4 regions of the Streptomyces thermoalcalitolerans genome follow, and region 2 is predicted to be linked to each of the others. Evidence: riboswitches for the same ligand, from Rfam matches in the RefSeq annotation. Region 2 holds a riboswitch; each other region holds the start of a gene.
What was found. Region 2 has a riboswitch for cyclic di-AMP ahead of ABD224_RS23710 (NlpC/P60 family protein). Riboswitches for the same ligand answer to the same signal wherever they lie in the genome.
Positions count from the first base shown of each region.

Region 1 (4,204 bases), on a different contig from region 2:
GGCACCGCTGCGGCGCCTGCACGCCAAGGCCGGCCTGCGCGACGGCTGACCCACCCCGGCCCCGGCGCCCTGCACGTAAACGGCTCCCTCCCTTGCCCGCCGGCGGGGGAGGGCCGTGGCGCACCCCCGCCACCCGATTCGGCTACCTCCTGATACCGGTGACCCTCGCTGCCTGGTTCCGTCCGCACCCCCGCTCCCGGGCACTCGCGCCGCGCACCCGCTCCCGGGGTGCGATGCCATGGACCGGTCGCGCCGGGCGCGGAGCGCGCCGGGCGGCCGGCGCCGGTGCCGGCGCAGATGGTGTTGTGCGGCGGCGCTCGCCGGACCCGTAGCGTCGGGCCCGGGACGCGGGGGTGCGTGAGGACGTACGCCCCGGTGCCGTCCGCCCCGGCGTCGGCGCCGCGTACGGCCGTACGTCGTCCGGGAGCTTCCCGGAGGCGTTCGGGGCTGGCGCAGACTGGGAGCGGGCCAGCCGGCCCCGAGACCGTCCGCCCAGAGAGAGTGCGTCCATGCCCCACCCGTACGTCCTGCTGTCCGCCGCCGTCTCCCTCGACGGGTATCTGGACGACACCGGCCCCGAGCGGCTGCTGCTGTCCAGCCCCGCCGACTTCGACCGGGTCGACGAGGTACGGGCGTCCGTGGACGCGATTCTCGTCGGCGCCGGGACGATCCGGGCCGACAACCCGCGGCTGCTGGTGAACTCGCCGCAGCGGCGGGCGGCCCGGGTGGCCGCCGGGCGGGCGGAGTACCCGCTGAAGGTCGCGGTCAGCGCGTCCGGGGAGCTCGACCCGCGGGCGCGCTTCTGGCACACGGGCGGCGAGAAGGTGCTCTGCACGACCGACGAGGGAGCGCGGCGGGCACGGAAGGCGGGCATCGCCGCCGACGTGGTGTCCCTGGGCACCGCGCTCGACTGGGGCGCGCTGCTCGAGCACCTGCACGATGTGCGCGGGGTGCGCCGGCTCATGGTGGAGGGCGGCGGGACCGTCCACACGCAGCTGCTCCAGCAGGAGCTCGCCGACGAGATGCAGCTCGTGCTCGCCCCGCTGTTCGTGGGCGATCCCAGGGCGCCGCGGCTGTTCGGGCCCGGGGCCTACCAGGGCGGGCGGCTGCGGCTGGTGGAGACACGGGCCATCGAGGACGTCGTCCTCATGCGCTACGAGCCGACCGCGCCCGGCACGGCGGACCGTGTCGTACCGGCGGACCGGCACTGGCTGCGGCTCGCGTGCGAGCTGGCCGCGCAGTGCCCGCCGTCGCGGACCGCGTTCAGCGTGGGCGCGGTGGTGGTCGCCGCCGACGGGACCGAACTCGCCCGCGGACACTCACGGGAGGCCGGCGACCCGGCCGCGCACGCGGAGGAGGCGGCGCTGGCCAAGGTCGATCCGGCGGATCCGCGGCTGGCCGGCGCCACGGTGTACAGCAGTCTGGAGCCATGCGCCCGCCGCTCCTCCCGGCCGCGTCCGTGCGCCCGGCTGATTCTGGACGCGGGGGTACGGCGGGTGGTCACGGCCTGGCGGGAACCGGACACGTTCGTCGAGGACGCCGACGGGGCCGGGGTGCTGACGGCCGGAGGCGTGAAGGTCGTCGTGGTGCCGGAGTTCGAGGAGGCGGCCAAGGGGCCGAACCGGCATCTGCTGGGCCGAGAGGGAGTTGAGGAGGGCTGAGGAGGGCCCGGGGGGAATACGTGCGCACACTGTCCCGCGCATGTCGTACACTGGAGGTGCACCGACGCGGGGTGGAGCAGCTCGGTAGCTCGCTGGGCTCATAACCCAGAGGTCGCAGGTTCAAATCCTGTCCCCGCTACTGAAGGTTCAGGGCCGGAACTCCCTCGAGGGGTTCCGGCCCCGAACGTTTCCCGGGTGTGCAGTAGGACACAGTGGCGCGTGGTTTTCCTGACATACGGCCGGTCCATGCGGTCAACTTGCCCCATTTTCCATATTCATGGGCCATAAGTTCTGGCCAAGAAGGCTGAACGATCAAGCCGAACGGCTTGGAATCGAGGCCTCGGTTCTATTAACGTCCGATAACGCAGAGCGCGGTCGTCCCAGCCGTCACAAGAGACGGCTCCGTGCGCGCCGAGTCCCGCAAGGGAGCCGGGGAACCAACAACTTGGGGTGAATCGAGCCCAACCACCGTGGAAGCACGGTCGGTTGACGCGCGTAGGAGACCTTCCCCTCCGAACCCGTCAGCTAACCCGGCAGGCGATGGAAGGAAAGGAGTGCGCCTTCGTGGCGTCCAACCGGCTGGCCCCAGAAGCCCCGTTCGTGTCGGACCGGCACGGCATCGAGACCTTCGGCTACGGCAGCCGGCGTGCCGACGAGGGACCGTGGGAGGAGTGGAACCCCACCGCGGAGTCCATCCGCCCGACGCGCGGCCGGCACCGCGTCGCCAAGCAGCGCGGCGGCGGACTCGCCCGCAGCTCCACGGTGCTCGGTGTCGGCGTCATCGCCGCCGTCGGCGCGGGCGGCATGGCCAGCGCCAACACCAACAAGCCGCCGGTGTCCATCTCGGTGCCCGACCTGCCCTCCGTGGGCTCGCTGTTCGAGGAGACCCCCGAGGCTCCCGCGGGCTCGCCGACCGCACTCAGCAGCGTCGGCGTGAGCACCGCCGACACCGCGCAGGGCACCGTCGACGCCGGTGAGGTGCTGCGCAACCGCATCATGGAGCAGGCCGAGCAGCAGCAGGCCCAGGTCGAGGCCAGGGCCCTCGCGCAGGCCGAGGCCGCTGCCGCGAAGAAGGCCCAGGAGGCCGAGGAGAAGGCGCGCAAGGAGGCCGCGGCCAAGGCCGCCGCCGAGAAGAAGAAGGCGGAGGAGGAGGCCGCGCGGAAGGCCGAGGAGGCGCGGCTGGCCGAGCTGGCCAAGCAGTACACGCTGCCGACCTCCTCGTACACGATCACCTCGTCCTTCGGTCAGGCCGGCTCCATGTGGTCCTCCGGCTACCACACCGGCGCCGACTTCGCCGCGCCCACCGGCACCCTGATCAAGGCGGTCCACAGCGGCACCATCACCGAGGCGGGCTGGGCCGGTTCCTACGGCTACCGCACGATCCTCACCCTCGACGACGGCACCGAGCTGTGGTTCTGCCACCAGTCGTCGATCAACGTCAGCGTCGGGCAGAAGGTCAACACGGGCGATGTCATCGGCCGTGTGGGCGCCACCGGCAACGTCACCGGGCCGCACCTGCACCTCGAGGTCCACCCGAACGGCCAGGCGGACGGGATCGACCCGATCGCGTGGCTGCGCAGCAAGGGCCTCAACCCCTGATCCGTCCGCTCGGCGGACGATCCCCTGACCGACACCGCCGCCCCCGCTCGGCGCACCACCGAGCGGGGGCGGCGGCGTGTGCGGGGTGAGCACCGGCGGACGGCTTCCTTCCGGCCGGGGACGGGATCAGCGCGCCGGTACGGACCGGTACGGACCTCGGCGCGACCTGCCCCGGATCGTCCGCGTCCTTCCGCGGTTCTACGGCTGTGTCCGGTACGGGTTGTACCAGGGAGGAGGTGCCACCGGGCCGTACGGCCCGTACCCGGAGGGCCACACGGGCGGCCGCACCGGCACCCCGTACACCCCGTGCATCCCGTGCACCGGCCAGGGCCGCGCGGCCACCGGCATCGTCATCCTGGCCGCCTGGTTCAGGGCGGGCTGCGCTGTCTCCCGCCTGCGCCACAGCTCGTGCAGCAGCTCCCGCTCCCGGAGGGCGAAGTCGGCACCGGCCCGCCCCCGGCGGCCCCGGTGCCGCAGGAACGCCAGCGCGGTGGCGTACCTCTCGTACTCGGTGACCGTCCGCGCCGCGGGCCTGCCGAAGTGGCGCCGGGCGTGGTTCCGGGCCAGCCGGCGGGCCCGCATGGAGCCCAGGGCGTGCGGTTCGGCCGGGGTGAGCCAGCCGGCGGCGACATACACGGGCAGCTCCTCGCGCACGGTTCTCAGCTTCCGCTGCCGGGCCCAGACGACCAGCCAGGTCAGCAGTCCGAACGCGGGCACCATGAAGGCGGCGTAGACCGCGAGGAAGCCGTAGGCGCCGAAGGACGCCGAGCCGTTCCACAGCGCGTGCATGCCCATGGCGAGCAGCAGCCCGGCCAGGGGCAGCAGGACGCGCCGCACCCGCCGGCGCTCCCCGGACAGCGCGGCGATGCCGAAGCCGATGCCGGTGAACACGGTGAACAGCGGGTGCGCGAACGGCGACATGATGACGCGCACGAAGAAGGTCG
Region 1 covers NZ_BAAAHG010000040.1:38,785-42,988, forward strand. The annotation lists gene ABD224_RS21210 (MMPL family transporter) at 1-49, shown strand, start outside; gene ABD224_RS21215 (dihydrofolate reductase family protein) at 510-1,661, shown strand; tRNA gene ABD224_RS21220 (tRNA-Met) at 1,727-1,800, shown strand; cyclic di-AMP (ydaO/yuaA leader) riboswitch at 2,061-2,216, shown strand; gene ABD224_RS21225 (M23 family metallopeptidase) at 2,226-3,260, shown strand; gene ABD224_RS21230 (PrsW family intramembrane metalloprotease) at 3,459-4,204, opposite strand, start outside.
Region 1: linked by a shared signal. The riboswitch ahead of ABD224_RS21225 (M23 family metallopeptidase) and the one ahead of ABD224_RS23710 (NlpC/P60 family protein) in region 2 are both predicted to bind cyclic di-AMP.

Region 2 (4,204 bases):
GAGCGACACCGACGAGGACGGCGTTGACGGCGGCCACGACGATGATGCCGCGGGTGTATCCGGAGAAGGCCCACCAGGCCGCCCGCCCCGCGCGGTCCCACACCGGCCGGGCCCCGCGGGGCAGCAGCTCGTCGCCGGCCCATCGCCAGAGTTCCTCCCCGGAGTGGATGAAGAAGACGGACAGGAAGAGGGCGAGGGCACCCGCCGTGACCAGTTCCACGAGCCGGCCGAGCCCGCTCAGGAGCGTGTCGAGCAGGCCGGCACGGTGGGTTGACAGATAGGACAGGGCCTGTTTCCACAGGTCGGTGAGTGTGCCCGGGCTGATCCGGAACGGCGGGCGCTCGAGCCATTGCTCGATCCGGTGGACGCCGCCGCCGAACTCGCCCGCCAGCTTCGCCCACTGCCCCGCCACCGTGTTGCCCACGAGGGCGAGAAGAGCGAGCAGGACGAGCAGGCTGCCGACCAGGGCCACGGCGACGCTGAGCGGCCGTGGCAGAAAGCGGTGCAGCAGGTCGGCCGCAGGGCGCAGGACCGCGGTGACGACCAGGGCCAGGAAGACGGCCACGGCGATGAGCTGGAAGCGGCCGAGGACGGTGAAGGCGCCGTAGACGACGATGCCGACGAGGATGATCCGCCAGGCGTAGGCGGCGGCGATGCGCAGCCAGGGGACCGTGCGCTCCGCCTTCGTGGCGGCGGGAGCGGGCCGGGCGCGCGGCGGGAGGCGTACGGAGTACGCCGGGCGGCTGCCCAGCACGGTGCCGCCCGCCCGGCGCCTGCGGCCCCGCTCGGGCACCGGACCGCCCGCATCCGCCACCGTGCCTCCCGTTGTTGACCGGCCGTCACCTCCGGACCGTCCTCACGCCGCCTGTGACGGTCGCGTCCAGAGCACGGTAAGGGCCGAGGGGGCGGGGACGCGGGTGCGGTTCGTCCGGTCGGGCGGTCGTCGGGGCATCGGGGGGAACGGATGCCCGTCCGGCGTACGGCGTCGCGCGAGGCGGGCCGGCACCGGTGGCCGACCGGTGGGCCGGCCGGTCACGGCGGGGGCTCCTCCAGCAGGGCGGGGCCCTTGTTGCGCACATTGTTGACGGCCGGGGAGACGGGCCGGGCTCCGAGGTGCCCGCCCGCCGGAGGGCTCAGCAGTTCCCGCAGCTCGTCGGGGTCCTGGTGACGGGGGTCGAGCCAGGCGTCGTAGTGCTCGGGATCGAGGGCGAGCGGCATGCGGGGGTGGATGCGGCCGGCGGCATCGGTGGCCTCGGTGGTGATGATGGTGCAGGTCGTCAGCCAGGCGGCGGGGTCGTCGTCCCGCTCCACCTCCGGGTCCCGCCAGTATTCGTACAGTCCGGCGAGCGCCATCAGCCGGCCGTCCTCGGGGCTGATGTAGTAGGGCTGCTTGCGGGTTTTGCCGGTTGTCCCGGACGGGACCTGCTGCCATTCGTAGAAGCCGTCGGCGGGCAGCAGGCAGCGGCGCCGGGCGAAGGCGCGGCGGAAGGCGGGCTTCTCGTGCACGGTCTCGGCCCGCGCGTTGATCAGCCGGGCGCCGATCCGCACGTCCTTCGCCCAGGGCGGGACCAGACCCCAGCGCAGCGGCCGCAGCTCCCTGCGCACGGAGGCGGCCTCCTCGCGGCTCTCCCGCGGGGCGCGTTCCAGTACGGCCCACACCCGGTTGGTCGGGGCGATGTTCCAGCTGGGCTCCAGTGCCTCCTCCGGACTCCACTCGGTGACCCCGAAGTGCCGGACCAGGTCCTCGGGGCTGCGGGTGGAGACGTAACGACCGCACATGGCCCTATCCAAGAAAGATCACATTTACGTATCGGACATATCGCACTTCAATCTTCACATGAGGCACACACGTTCGCTAAGTTGACGTCCAGGCCGCACGATTGCCTCCGGCGAGTCCCGTCGGATCGTGCGACCTCCGCCGAGTCCGGTACGCCCCACGGCATCCGGAGCCGGGGACCCGATCGGCATCGGGGTGAATCGGCTTCCCCGTCCCTTCGGACAGGAGCCGCGGGGCACGCCTTCCCAGAACATCCGCCCGAACCCGGCAGCTGACTCGGCGGGCGGCCTATGGTAAGGAGTGCGTCTTCCTTGGCGCCGGAACGACCGAGCGACGACAAACCCAGTCCCGCCGAGGTGCAGCAGCGGCTCAACAGCCTCTACGACCAGGCGGAGAGGGCCACGGGGAACCTCAATGCCACCCGCGTGATGAGCCAGAAGCAGCGTGCGCGGGGTGGTTCGGGGTCGCGGGGCGGTTCCCCGGAATCCGACCCGGCCCTCGAGCAGTTGACCAAGCGGTGGTTCGACGTGGCGCGCGCCCAGTTCGGCCCGATCGTTCCGGCGGCCCTGCCGCCCGACCGTATGCCGAGCCGCGCCGACTCCCGTACCGGAACGCCCGGCAAGCGTGCGGCGGACGCCCTGAAGGGACGGGGCCTGGAGGGCGGGTCGTCCCGGCTGGAGCTGACCGCAGGTCCGGCGCAGGCCGGGCCGGCACCCGCGCTCCCTGCCACCGCATCGGCCGCGCCGGCAGGGGAGTTGCCCATGGCGGCACCTGCCACCCCACCGGCCGCCCCCCTCGGGGAGCTGACCAGCCGGCCCATGCAGCCTCCCTCCACCGGAGCGGCGGACGCCCCCACCACCGGCACCATGGATCCTCAGTCCACTGGTTCCGTGCAGGCCCTCACCAGCCGGTCCATGCAGCCTCCGTCCACCGGTGCCACGGACACCTCCACCACCGGCTCCATGGGCGTCCTGCCCACCGGCACCATGGACCCCCAGACCACCGGCTCCATGCAAGCCCCCACCACCGGCACCATGGATCCTCAGTCCACTGGTTCCGTGCAGGCCCTCACCAGCCGGTCCATGCAGCCTCCCTCCACCGGAGCGGCGGACGCCCCCACCACCGGCACCATGGATCCTCAGTCCACTGGCTCCATGCAGGCCCTCACCAGCCGGTCCATGCAGCCTCCGTCCACCGGTGCCACGGACACCTCCACCACCGGCACCATGGGCGTCCTGCCCACCGGCACCATGGACCCCCAGACCACCGGCTCCATGCAAGCCCTCACCACCGGCACCATGGACCCCCAGACCACCGGCTCCATGCAAGCCCTCACCAGCCGGTCCATGCAACCCCCGTCCACCGGTTCCACGAACCCCCTGCCCACCAGCGGCATGGAACCCACCACAGGGATCGTCGAGGCACTGCCCCCTCGATCCACCGAACCCCAACCCACCGGCTCCATGGGCGTCCTGCCCACCGGCACCATGGACCCCCAGACCACCGGCTCCATGCAGGCCCTCACCAGCCGGTCCATGCAGCCGCAGTCCACCGGTTCCACGGGCGTCCTGCCCACCGGGCCGATCGAACCGCCGGCCGCCGGTCCTGCGCAGCCCGCTCCCGCTGCCGGGTCCGCGATGACGCCCCCGCCTGCGGCCGGGGCGCAGCCGCAGGCCCCCGGCACACCGCGCGCCTCGGTGGCCGGCCGTCGGCAGCCGGTGCAGAGGGCGTCCAAGGGCCAGTGGCAGACCAAGCTCACCCAGGCCCGCGAACTGCTGTCCCAGCAAGCCGCTCAGCAGGGAGCGGCACAGTGGCAGCAGCGCTCCACCGGGATGTTCGACACCACCCCGCCCCTGGACGGGAACTCGCTCTTCGACGCCAGTCAGGCCGCCGGCCAGGGAGCGGCCGGGGACACCGCGTCCGGCTCTCCCGGCGCCGCCGAGGCATCGGCCTCGGCCTCCTACGAGCGGAAGGGCGCCAAGGCGCTCGAGTTCGCCCGTGCGCAGATCGGCAAGCCGTGCGTATGGGGGGCGACCGGGCCGGACTCGTACGACTGCTCGAGCCTCATCCAGGCCGCCTGGCGGACCGCAGGGGTGGAACTCCCCCGCACAGCCACCGAGCAGGCCGGCTTCGGCACGCCGATCGAACTCGCCGACCTCCGGCCCGGAGACCTGATCTTCTTCTACAAGGAGGTCAACCACGTCGGTCTTTACGCCGGCGACAGCAAGATGGTCCATGCCCCGAGCCCGGGCGCGTCGATACGCGAGGAGTCGATCTTCTTCGCCGGCCCGCAGGCCATCCACAGTGCGGTGCGGCCCGCCTGAGCCCCTCAGGTCCTCCCTCGTCGGGCGGCTTGTCGCATGAGTCGCATGAATGGAGGCCTCCGTTCGAGGGGTGTTCTCACTCGATGCGGTGAGGCGCTGGAGT
Region 2 covers NZ_BAAAHG010000051.1:34,972-39,175, reverse strand. The annotation lists gene ABD224_RS23720 (AI-2E family transporter) at 1-814, opposite strand, end outside; gene ABD224_RS23715 (SOS response-associated peptidase) at 1,033-1,779, opposite strand; cyclic di-AMP (ydaO/yuaA leader) riboswitch at 1,907-2,079, shown strand; gene ABD224_RS23710 (NlpC/P60 family protein) at 2,089-4,101, shown strand.

Region 3 (4,204 bases), on a different contig from region 2:
GACACGACGACTCGGGGCTGCTGATGCTCCGGCCCGGGGAGTCGTACACCACCCCCGTCTTCGCCGGGCTGTGGAGCGACGGCGGCCACGGCGGCGCGAGCCGCGCCTGGCACGCCTACCAGCGGACGTACGTCGTCCCGGACGCGGACCGGGACCGGCCGGTGCTCTACAACTCCTGGGAGGCCACGGGGTTCGACATCAGCGAGGAACGGCAGCGGGAGCTGGCGCGGCGGGCGGCGGAGATCGGTGTGGAGCTGTTCGTGGTCGACGACGGCTGGTTCGGCGCCCGCACCGGCGACCGCGCCGGACTCGGCGACTGGTGGCCCAACCCCGACCGGTTCCCCGGCGGTCTGAAGCCGCTCGCCGACCATGTGCACGGCCTCGGGATGCAGTTCGGCATCTGGGTCGAACCGGAGATGGTCAGCCCCGACAGCGACCTGTACCGCGCGCACCCCGACTGGGTGCAGTACCAACCGGGACGCAGGCGGACGGAGTTCCGCCATCAGCTGGTGCTCAACCTCGCGCGCGAGGATGTCCAGGAGTACCTGTGGGAACAGCTCCACGGACTGCTCTCGGGCACCCCGATCGACTATGTGAAGTGGGACTTCAACCGCTGCTTCACCGACGCGGGCTGGCCCGGGGACCCGTACCCGCAGCGCCTGTGGGTCGACCATGTGCGCGCGCTGTACGCCCTGCTGGACCGGTTGCGGGCCGCGCACCCGGGGGTGGCCTTCGAGTCCTGCTCGGGCGGCGGCGGCCGGGTCGATCTCGGCATCCTGTCCCGTACGGACCAGGTGTGGACCTCCGACAACACCGATCCGCTCGACCGGCTCGCCATCCAGCACGGCTTCAGTCATCTCCACCCCGCACGGGTCATGGCCGCCTGGGTCACCGACAGCCCGAACGTCCTGTCGGGACGCGTCAGCGGGCTGCGCTTCCGGTTCGTGAGCGCCATGGCCGGGGTGCTCGGGGTGGGCGGCGACCTCAGCCGGTGGACGGAGGAGGAACTGGCCGAGGCGCGGGACTGGATCGCCCTCTACAAGGAGATCCGGCCCGTGGTCCAGCGCGGCGACCTGTACCGGCTGCGGCCCCCGCACGGCGGGCTGAGCGCGGTGCAGTACGTCCTCGGGGACGAGACCGTCGTCCTCGCCTGGCTCCAGGCACAGCACTACGGCGAGCCTCCGCCCCCGCTGCGGCTGCGCGGCCTCGACCCGGCGGCGTCGTACGTCTGCCGGGAGACCGGGGAGGTGCACCGGGGGGCCGTGCTGCTGCACCACGGGATGCGCACCGGGCTACGGGGCGATGTCGATGCGACAGTCATCCGTCTCTGTCGCGTCTAACCCTTCTGTCTGAATTGCGCATTTACGGTGAACTTGCCCCTAAATAAGGCCTGCTGAAGCCGCTCGCGTGACACGTTTCACAGTGGTGACGGTGCGTTTCTTGCCGTGTCCACGTAATCCCGTTGTGCATCCAGCGGTTTGAGGGGCGGACAGAAGATCGAATTCACGCGGTGTGATGGCCGGTCCCCGTGATGGATCATGCGAAAGGCGAGGAAAAGGGGATCATCTGCTTGTCCCTGTGCGTGCCGGTCGCCTACGGTCCACACCGATCCGGACGGACGCCGAGTCCTGCCGCCGTCCGGGGACCCGCACACCCACCCGTGCACGGCAGGAGCGGGGGACCCACGATTCACCGCCTGGTCCGGTTCTCCGGAACAGGCTCGGGGTGAAGCCGCGTTGTGCGGCCGGGCAGCTCCAGCCCGAACCCGACAGCTCACCTCGCAGGCGCCGGAGAGGAATGCCCCATGCCCGCGAAGGGTAAGCACCGTCGTCCGAAGACCCGTCGTCTCACGCGCTCCCTCCTCGCCGCCGGAACCGGTGGCGCCGCCTTCGCCCTCCCGCTCGTCTCGGCGACGGGCGCGCACGCGGCCCCCGCGCACTCCGCGGCGGAAAAGGCCGTGCAGGCCGTGCCGGCGGCCAAGCCGGTGACCGGGAAGAACACCGCCGCCGAGAGCACGGGCGTACGGATCTACACCGTCCGGACCGGCGACTGCCTCTCCACGATCGCCGACGAGCACGGCATCCGCGGCGGCTGGCAGAAGCTCTACGCGGACAACCGCCAGGCCGTCGGTGACAACCCGTCGCTGATCCACCCGGGCCTGAAGCTCGTCCTCGACGGCAGGGCCGCGTCGGCCGGCACCGCCAAGGCGCCCACGTCCTCGGCGTCCGGCGGCTCCTCCACGCCGTCCTCCAAGCCGTCCGCCGCGCCCTCCTTCAAGCTCACCTCCAAGTCCGCCTCCGAGCTGTCCTCGGCCCCGAAGGCGCAGCAGGCCCCCCAGACCGCGGAGAGGGTCTCCACCGGCTTCACCTTCCCGGTGGCCGGCAAGGGAGTCGGCACCGGCTACCGCGTGGCCGGCGGCAGGTGGTCCAGCGGCTACCACACCGGTGTCGACTTCGCCGTCCCGACCGGCACCCCGGTCCGGGCCGTCGGTGCCGGCACGGTCGTCTCCGCGGGCTGGGGCGGCGCCTACGGCAACCAGGTCGTCATCAGGCTGAACGACGGCCACTACGCCCAGTACGCCCACCTGTCGTCGATCTCCGTCTCGGCCGGCCAGAGCGTGAGCACGGGGCAGCGGGTCGGCCTGTCCGGCGCCACCGGCAATGTGACCGGCCCGCACCTGCACTTCGAGATCCGTACCACGCCGAACTACGGCTCGGACATCGACCCGGTCGCCTACCTCCGCGCGCGCGGCGCCACCCTGGGCTGACGGCCGCCGCCCTCCCCTTGGCCGAGGCCGGCCGTCACCTTTGACGGCCGGCCCGTTCCAGGGGTGACCGACGGACGTGCCGTGGCTAATCTCACCGTCCGTCAACCTCTGCCTACGGTCGCGTAGGTCACATTCGAAGGTGAATCATGGGCTGATATGGCAGACGATTCGAAGAGCGACAACAGACCAGTGATCGGGTCGTACGTGGCAGTGGGGGACAGCTTCACCGAAGGCGTCGGCGACCCCGGCCCCGACGGTGCGTTCGTCGGCTGGGCCGACCGGTTTGCCGTACTGCTCGCCGATCGGCGGCCTGAGGGCGACTTCCAGTACACCAACCTCGCCGTACGGGGAAAGCTGCTCGACCAGATCGTGGAGGAGCAGGTCCCGAAGGCCATCGAACTCGCCCCCGACCTGGTCTCGTTCTGCGCGGGCGGCAACGACCTCATCCGTCCCGGCGGCGACCCGGACGACGTGGCCGAGCGCTTCGAGAAGGCCGTCGCCCGGCTCACCGCCGCCGCGGGCACCGTGATGGTGACCACCGGCTTCGACACCCGGGGCGTGCCCCTGCTCAAGCACCTGCGCGGCAAGATCGCCACCTACAACGGGCATGTGCGGGCCATCGCCGACCGCTACGGCTGCCCGGTGCTCGACCTGTGGTCGCTGAAGAGCGTCCAGGACCGCCGTGCCTGGGACGACGACCGCCTGCACCTCTCACCCGAGGGACACACGCGCGTGGCACTGCGCGCCGGCCAGGTCCTCGGCATCGACGTCCCGGCCGACCCCGAACAGCCCTGGCCTCCGATGCCGCCGCGCGGCACGCTGGAGATCCGCCGCGACGACGTGCACTGGGCGCGCGAGTACCTGGTGCCGTGGATCGGCCGCCGGCTGCGCGGCGAGTCCTCGGGCGACCATGTGAAGCCCAAGGGCACCCTGTCGCCGGAGGAGATCAAAATGCGGATCGCGGCGGTGGCCTGACGGCCGCCGCGTCCGGCGTCTCCCGCGCCCGGCCCGGTTCCCGGACGAGCACCTCGCCCGCCCGGCGCCGGGCCGAGCGCGGGAGAACATGCCGCACCCCTTTCACGCACTCCCTGTCCCTGTCACGGCGGTCTCGCCCCACGACGACCTCGCCACGGCCGCCGCTTCACCAGGGTGGGACGAGACCCGGCCTCACGCGTCACTCCCGCACGGCAACCCCGTTCGCATTCGCGCCCGGTACGGCTCCCGGCACCTCGCACGCATCCTTGAAGCCCTGACTGGTCAGGCCGAGGGAGGAGTTGATGCGCGAGCGCAGATTCTCCAGTGCCACCATCGCCGTCAGCTCCACCAGGGCCGGCTCGCCCAGCCGGTCGCGCAGCCGGGCGACCAAGGCGTCGTCCACGGTGGGCGGCGTGGCCGTCATGGCCTCGGCGTACTCCATGACGTCGCGCTCCAGCGGCG
Region 3 covers NZ_BAAAHG010000039.1:55,724-59,927, reverse strand. The annotation lists gene ABD224_RS20995 (alpha-galactosidase) at 1-1,340, shown strand, start outside; cyclic di-AMP (ydaO/yuaA leader) riboswitch at 1,646-1,800, shown strand; gene ABD224_RS20990 (M23 family metallopeptidase) at 1,805-2,767, shown strand; gene ABD224_RS20985 (SGNH/GDSL hydrolase family protein) at 2,957-3,742, shown strand; gene ABD224_RS20980 (carboxymuconolactone decarboxylase family protein) at 3,942-4,204, opposite strand, start outside.
Region 3: linked by a shared signal. The riboswitch ahead of ABD224_RS20990 (M23 family metallopeptidase) and the one ahead of ABD224_RS23710 (NlpC/P60 family protein) in region 2 are both predicted to bind cyclic di-AMP.

Region 4 (4,204 bases), on a different contig from region 2:
GGTAGGCGGCGACCAGCTCCTCGTAGTAGGAGATCATGTCGGCCACCGAGCGCTCCTTGCCCTCGAAGACGTAGGAGCCGTCCTTGTGGAACTCGGAGGCGGCGACGTCGAGGGCGAGGGCGATCTGCTCACCGGGGGTGTAGCCGGCCTCCTTGATCGCCTCGAGGATGAGGTCGAGGGCCTCGCGGTTGGAGCCGAGGTTCGGGGCGAAGCCGCCCTCGTCGCCGAGGCCGGTGGACAGGCCCTTGCTCTTCAGGACCTTCTTCAGGGTGTGGTAGACCTCGGCGCCCCAGCGCAGGGCCTCGGAGAAGGACTCCGCGCCGATCGGGGCGATCATGAACTCCTGGATGTCCACGTTGGAGTCGGCGTGCGAGCCGCCGTTCAGGATGTTCATCATCGGCACCGGCAGCAGGTGCGCGTTGGGGCCGCCCAGGTAGCGGAAGAGCGGCAGGTCGGACGCCTCGGCGGCGGCGTGCGCGACGGCAAGGGAGACTCCGAGGATGGCGTTGGCGCCCAGCGAGCCCTTGTTGTCGGTGGCGTCCAGGTCGAACATGGCCTGGTCGATCAGGCGCTGCTCGGTGGCGTCGTAGCCGACGAGCTCCGGGCCGATCTGCTCGATCACGGCGAGAACGGCCTTCTCGACACCCTTGCCCTGGTAGCGGTTGGGGTCGCCGTCGCGCAGCTCGATGGCCTCGAAGGCGCCGGTGGAGGCGCCGGACGGAACGGCGGCACGACCCGTGCTGCCGTCGTCGAGGCCGACCTCGACCTCGACCGTGGGGTTGCCTCGGGAGTCCAGGATTTCCCGGGCTACGACGACGTCGATGGACGGCACGAGCATCTCCTTCGTGGATATGACGCTTGAAGTGCGGGGCGTGTGGGTCTTTGCGCCTAGAGCCTATCCGTCCGGGGCCGCCGACCGGCCGACCGACCGTCCCTTGGACAGGCGGGGGCAGGCTGACGGTACCCTTTGTTTCCCTTCGGAACAAACAGGGGGACACACAGGGGGACGGAAACGAGCCCCGCCCCGGTGTGCACGGGGGACGACGCTCACCGGGGCGGGAGTCCGCGGGGACGGGGCCGGTCACCTCAGGTGCGGGCCGGTCACCTCAGGTGCAGCAGCTGGCCCGGGTAGATGAGGTCGGGGTCGTCGATGATGTCCTTGTTCAGCTCGAACAGCTTCGGCCAGCCGCCCCTGACGCCGTACCGCTCGGCGATGGCGCTGAGGGTGTCGCCGGGGACCACCTCGTACTCGCCGTCGCCCTTCTCGACCTTCTTGCCGGCCGGGGCGGTGACGGCCTTCTTCCGCGGGGCCTGCTTGTGAGGAGCCTGCTTGTGAGGAGCCTGCTTGTGCGGGGCCGGACGCGCCGCCGAGCGGTCGGCCCGCTGCTCGGCCGAGCGCTTGGTGGTGCCGCTCTTCGCGGAGCCGCCGGAGCCGCTGCCCTGGGAGCCGGCACCGGAAGAGGCGCCGCCGTTGTAGGGGGTGCGGGAGAGCACCTTGCCGCAGACCGGCCAGGCGCCCTTGCCCTGGACCGCGAGGACCTTCTCGGCGACGGCCATCTGCTGCTCCTTGGTGGCCAGGTCGGCGCGCGGGGCGTAGGCGGTGCCGCCGAACGCGGCCCAGGTGGAGGCGGCGAACTGCAGGCCGCCGTAGTAGCCGTTGCCGGTGTTGATGGACCAGTTGCCGCCGGACTCGCACCGGGCGACCGCCTCCCACTCGGAGGCGGTGGCGGCGGAGGCGTTGCCGGAGGCCAGCAGCGGCGCGGCGACGGCGGCGCCGGTGACGCCGGCGAGCCTGACGGCACGGGTGGGCCTGGACGGGCGACGGTGTCTGCCCTTGCCGGAGAACAGCATGACGGGATCCCCTCACCGACGCCTGCGAGGTGAGCTGTCGGGTTCGGGCCGGTTGGGTTGCCCGGCCGTGCTTCCCGCACAAGGCACGGCTTGCGCAGGGCACGGCTTCACCCCAAGCCGCTCCGTCAACAGTCCGCAGCGGCACTTACCTTGGGTCCCCCGCTCCTGCCCGCGGCGCTTGACGCGACGACCGTTCCCGGGCTGCCGGCGGCAGGATTCGGCGTTCGCGGCAGCCGGGGCTCGCGGTGGCGAGCGGTCATGACCGTAGACACGCGTTCTGCCGAATTCAAAGACGATCGGGGCTTGTGAGACTCATCCCACACTTTCACCGAAAAAGACATTCGACGAAAGTGCGGGCATGAACTCCTGCCCCTTTCAGGAGGTTTCGACAGGGATGTCCGGGATCTGACCGACGGTGAGGCCGGGCAGGCCGGCGCCGGCCGTCTACCGGCTCGCGCCGTACGGCACGCCCCAGCCGCCCTGGAGGCCGTAGTAGTCGGCGTTGGACTCGGGGGAGGAGCCGTAGTGGCCGGCAGTGGAGGGGGCGGCCGAGTTGGTGCGCACATCGTTGCCGCCGCCCGAGGCGGAGCCGCCGGCGTCGAGCGTGCCGGTGTCGACCAGTGCCGAATCGCCCTCGACGTACACGGGGCCGCCCGCGTAGCCCAATTCGGGAGCAATGGGAGGAAGGAAGCTGGGAAGTGCGGGAATGACCACCTTCTCCTCGGGCGAGGCCTCGGGCCCGGCCGGCTCCTTCTCCGTGCCGGACGGGGAGGCCGAGGAGGACGGCTGTGCCGGAGTCGCGCTCGGCGAGTTCGCCGGCTCGGGCGTAGTGGAGGGCGAAGCAGACGGAGTGGACGAATCAGGCGAGCTGGACGACTCGGGCGAATCACTCGCCCCCTGCGCGGGGTTGGACAGGCCGAGACCGCCCGACAGGGCGGGGGCGGGCGTTTCGGGCGAGGCGGAGGATCCGGACGTACCGTTCCCCACACCGGTGTCGACGTTCGCCGCGGCGGACTCCTTGACGAGCCCGGAGGCCGGCCCGCAGTTCGGCCAGGCCTCGGGGCCCCGGTCGGCGAGTATCTTCTCGGCCACGGCTATCTGCTGGGACCGGCTGGCCTGGTCGGCGCTCGGGGCGTAGTCGAGGCCGCCGTACTTCTCCCAGTCCTCCTGCGTGAACTGCAGCCCGCCGTAGTAGCCGTTGCCGCTGTTGGCGCTCCAGGAGCCGCCGCTCTCGCACTCCGCCACCTTGTCCCACGTGGTACCGTCCGCCGCGCTGGCGCCGGAGGCACCCATCAGCGGGATGGCGATGGCGGACCCGGTCACTCCGGCGGCGACGAGAAAAGCCGGAGCCTGACGGGGGCGACGATGACGACCATTCCCGGAGAGCATACGGAGCCCTTTCAACCGACAGCAGCGATCCCGAGGCGGCTCACCCGGCCGAGTGACCGCGACGTTGATGGGTGAAGGTAGCGGGTGTCGATCACTTGTCACAAGTCAATGCCGCGCAGATCACATGCAGATCACATAGTTGAGCACACGTCATCTTTGCGTGCGCCATGAGCGCGGTCACGCGGCCGGGGAGACCGTGATCACGGCCTCTTGTCCGCCTCTGTCCGGACGTGGGGGCGCGGAGTGAACCGCACGGGCAAGGTCCGCAGCCCTCGCATGATGAGCCCGCCGCGCCAGCGCACATCGCTTGGTTCCGCGTCGAGTTGAAGATCCGGGAGGCGGTTGAACAGGGTGGCGAGGGCGGTCCGGCCCTCCAGGCGGGCGAGCGGGGCGCCGAGGCAGTAGTGGATGCCGTGCCCGTACCCGAGGTGTTGATTGTCACGTCGGCCGAGGTCGAGGACATCGGGGTCGGTGAAGCGCTCCGGGTCCCGGTCGGCGGCGGCGAGGACGACGAGGACCGGGTCGCCGGGGGCGATCTCCTGCCCGCCGATGGTGAGCGGCCGGGTGGCGAAGCGCCAGGTGGCCATCTCCACGGGGCCGTCGTAACGCAGGAGTTCCTCCACCGCCGTCTCCAGCAGGTCCGTCTCCTGCCGGGCGAGGGAGGCCTGCAGCCGGTCGCGCTGCTCGGGGTGGGTGAGCAGGGCGTAGGTGCCGTTGCCGATGAGGTTGACGGTGGTCTCGAAGCCGGCGAAGAGAAGGATGAAGGCCATGGCGGCGGCCTCCTTCTCGGTGAGGTGCTCCCCGTGGTCGGAGGCGCGGATGAGACCGGAGATGAGGTCCTCGCCGGGGGCGGGTTCGGGAGGCAGCGCCTGGCGCTTGCGGTGGATGAGGTCGGCGAGATAGCCGCGCATCATCTGCACCGAGCGGGCCACTCCCCCGCGGGGCCCCTTTCCGTGCCGGATCA
Region 4 covers NZ_BAAAHG010000007.1:113,093-117,296, forward strand. The annotation lists gene eno (phosphopyruvate hydratase) at 1-832, opposite strand, end outside; gene ABD224_RS07040 (transglycosylase family protein) at 1,102-1,851, opposite strand; cyclic di-AMP (ydaO/yuaA leader) riboswitch at 1,856-2,038, opposite strand; gene ABD224_RS07045 (transglycosylase family protein) at 2,296-3,174, opposite strand; gene ABD224_RS07050 (cytochrome P450 family protein) at 3,441-4,204, opposite strand, start outside.
Region 4: linked by a shared signal. The riboswitch ahead of ABD224_RS07040 (transglycosylase family protein) and the one ahead of ABD224_RS23710 (NlpC/P60 family protein) in region 2 are both predicted to bind cyclic di-AMP.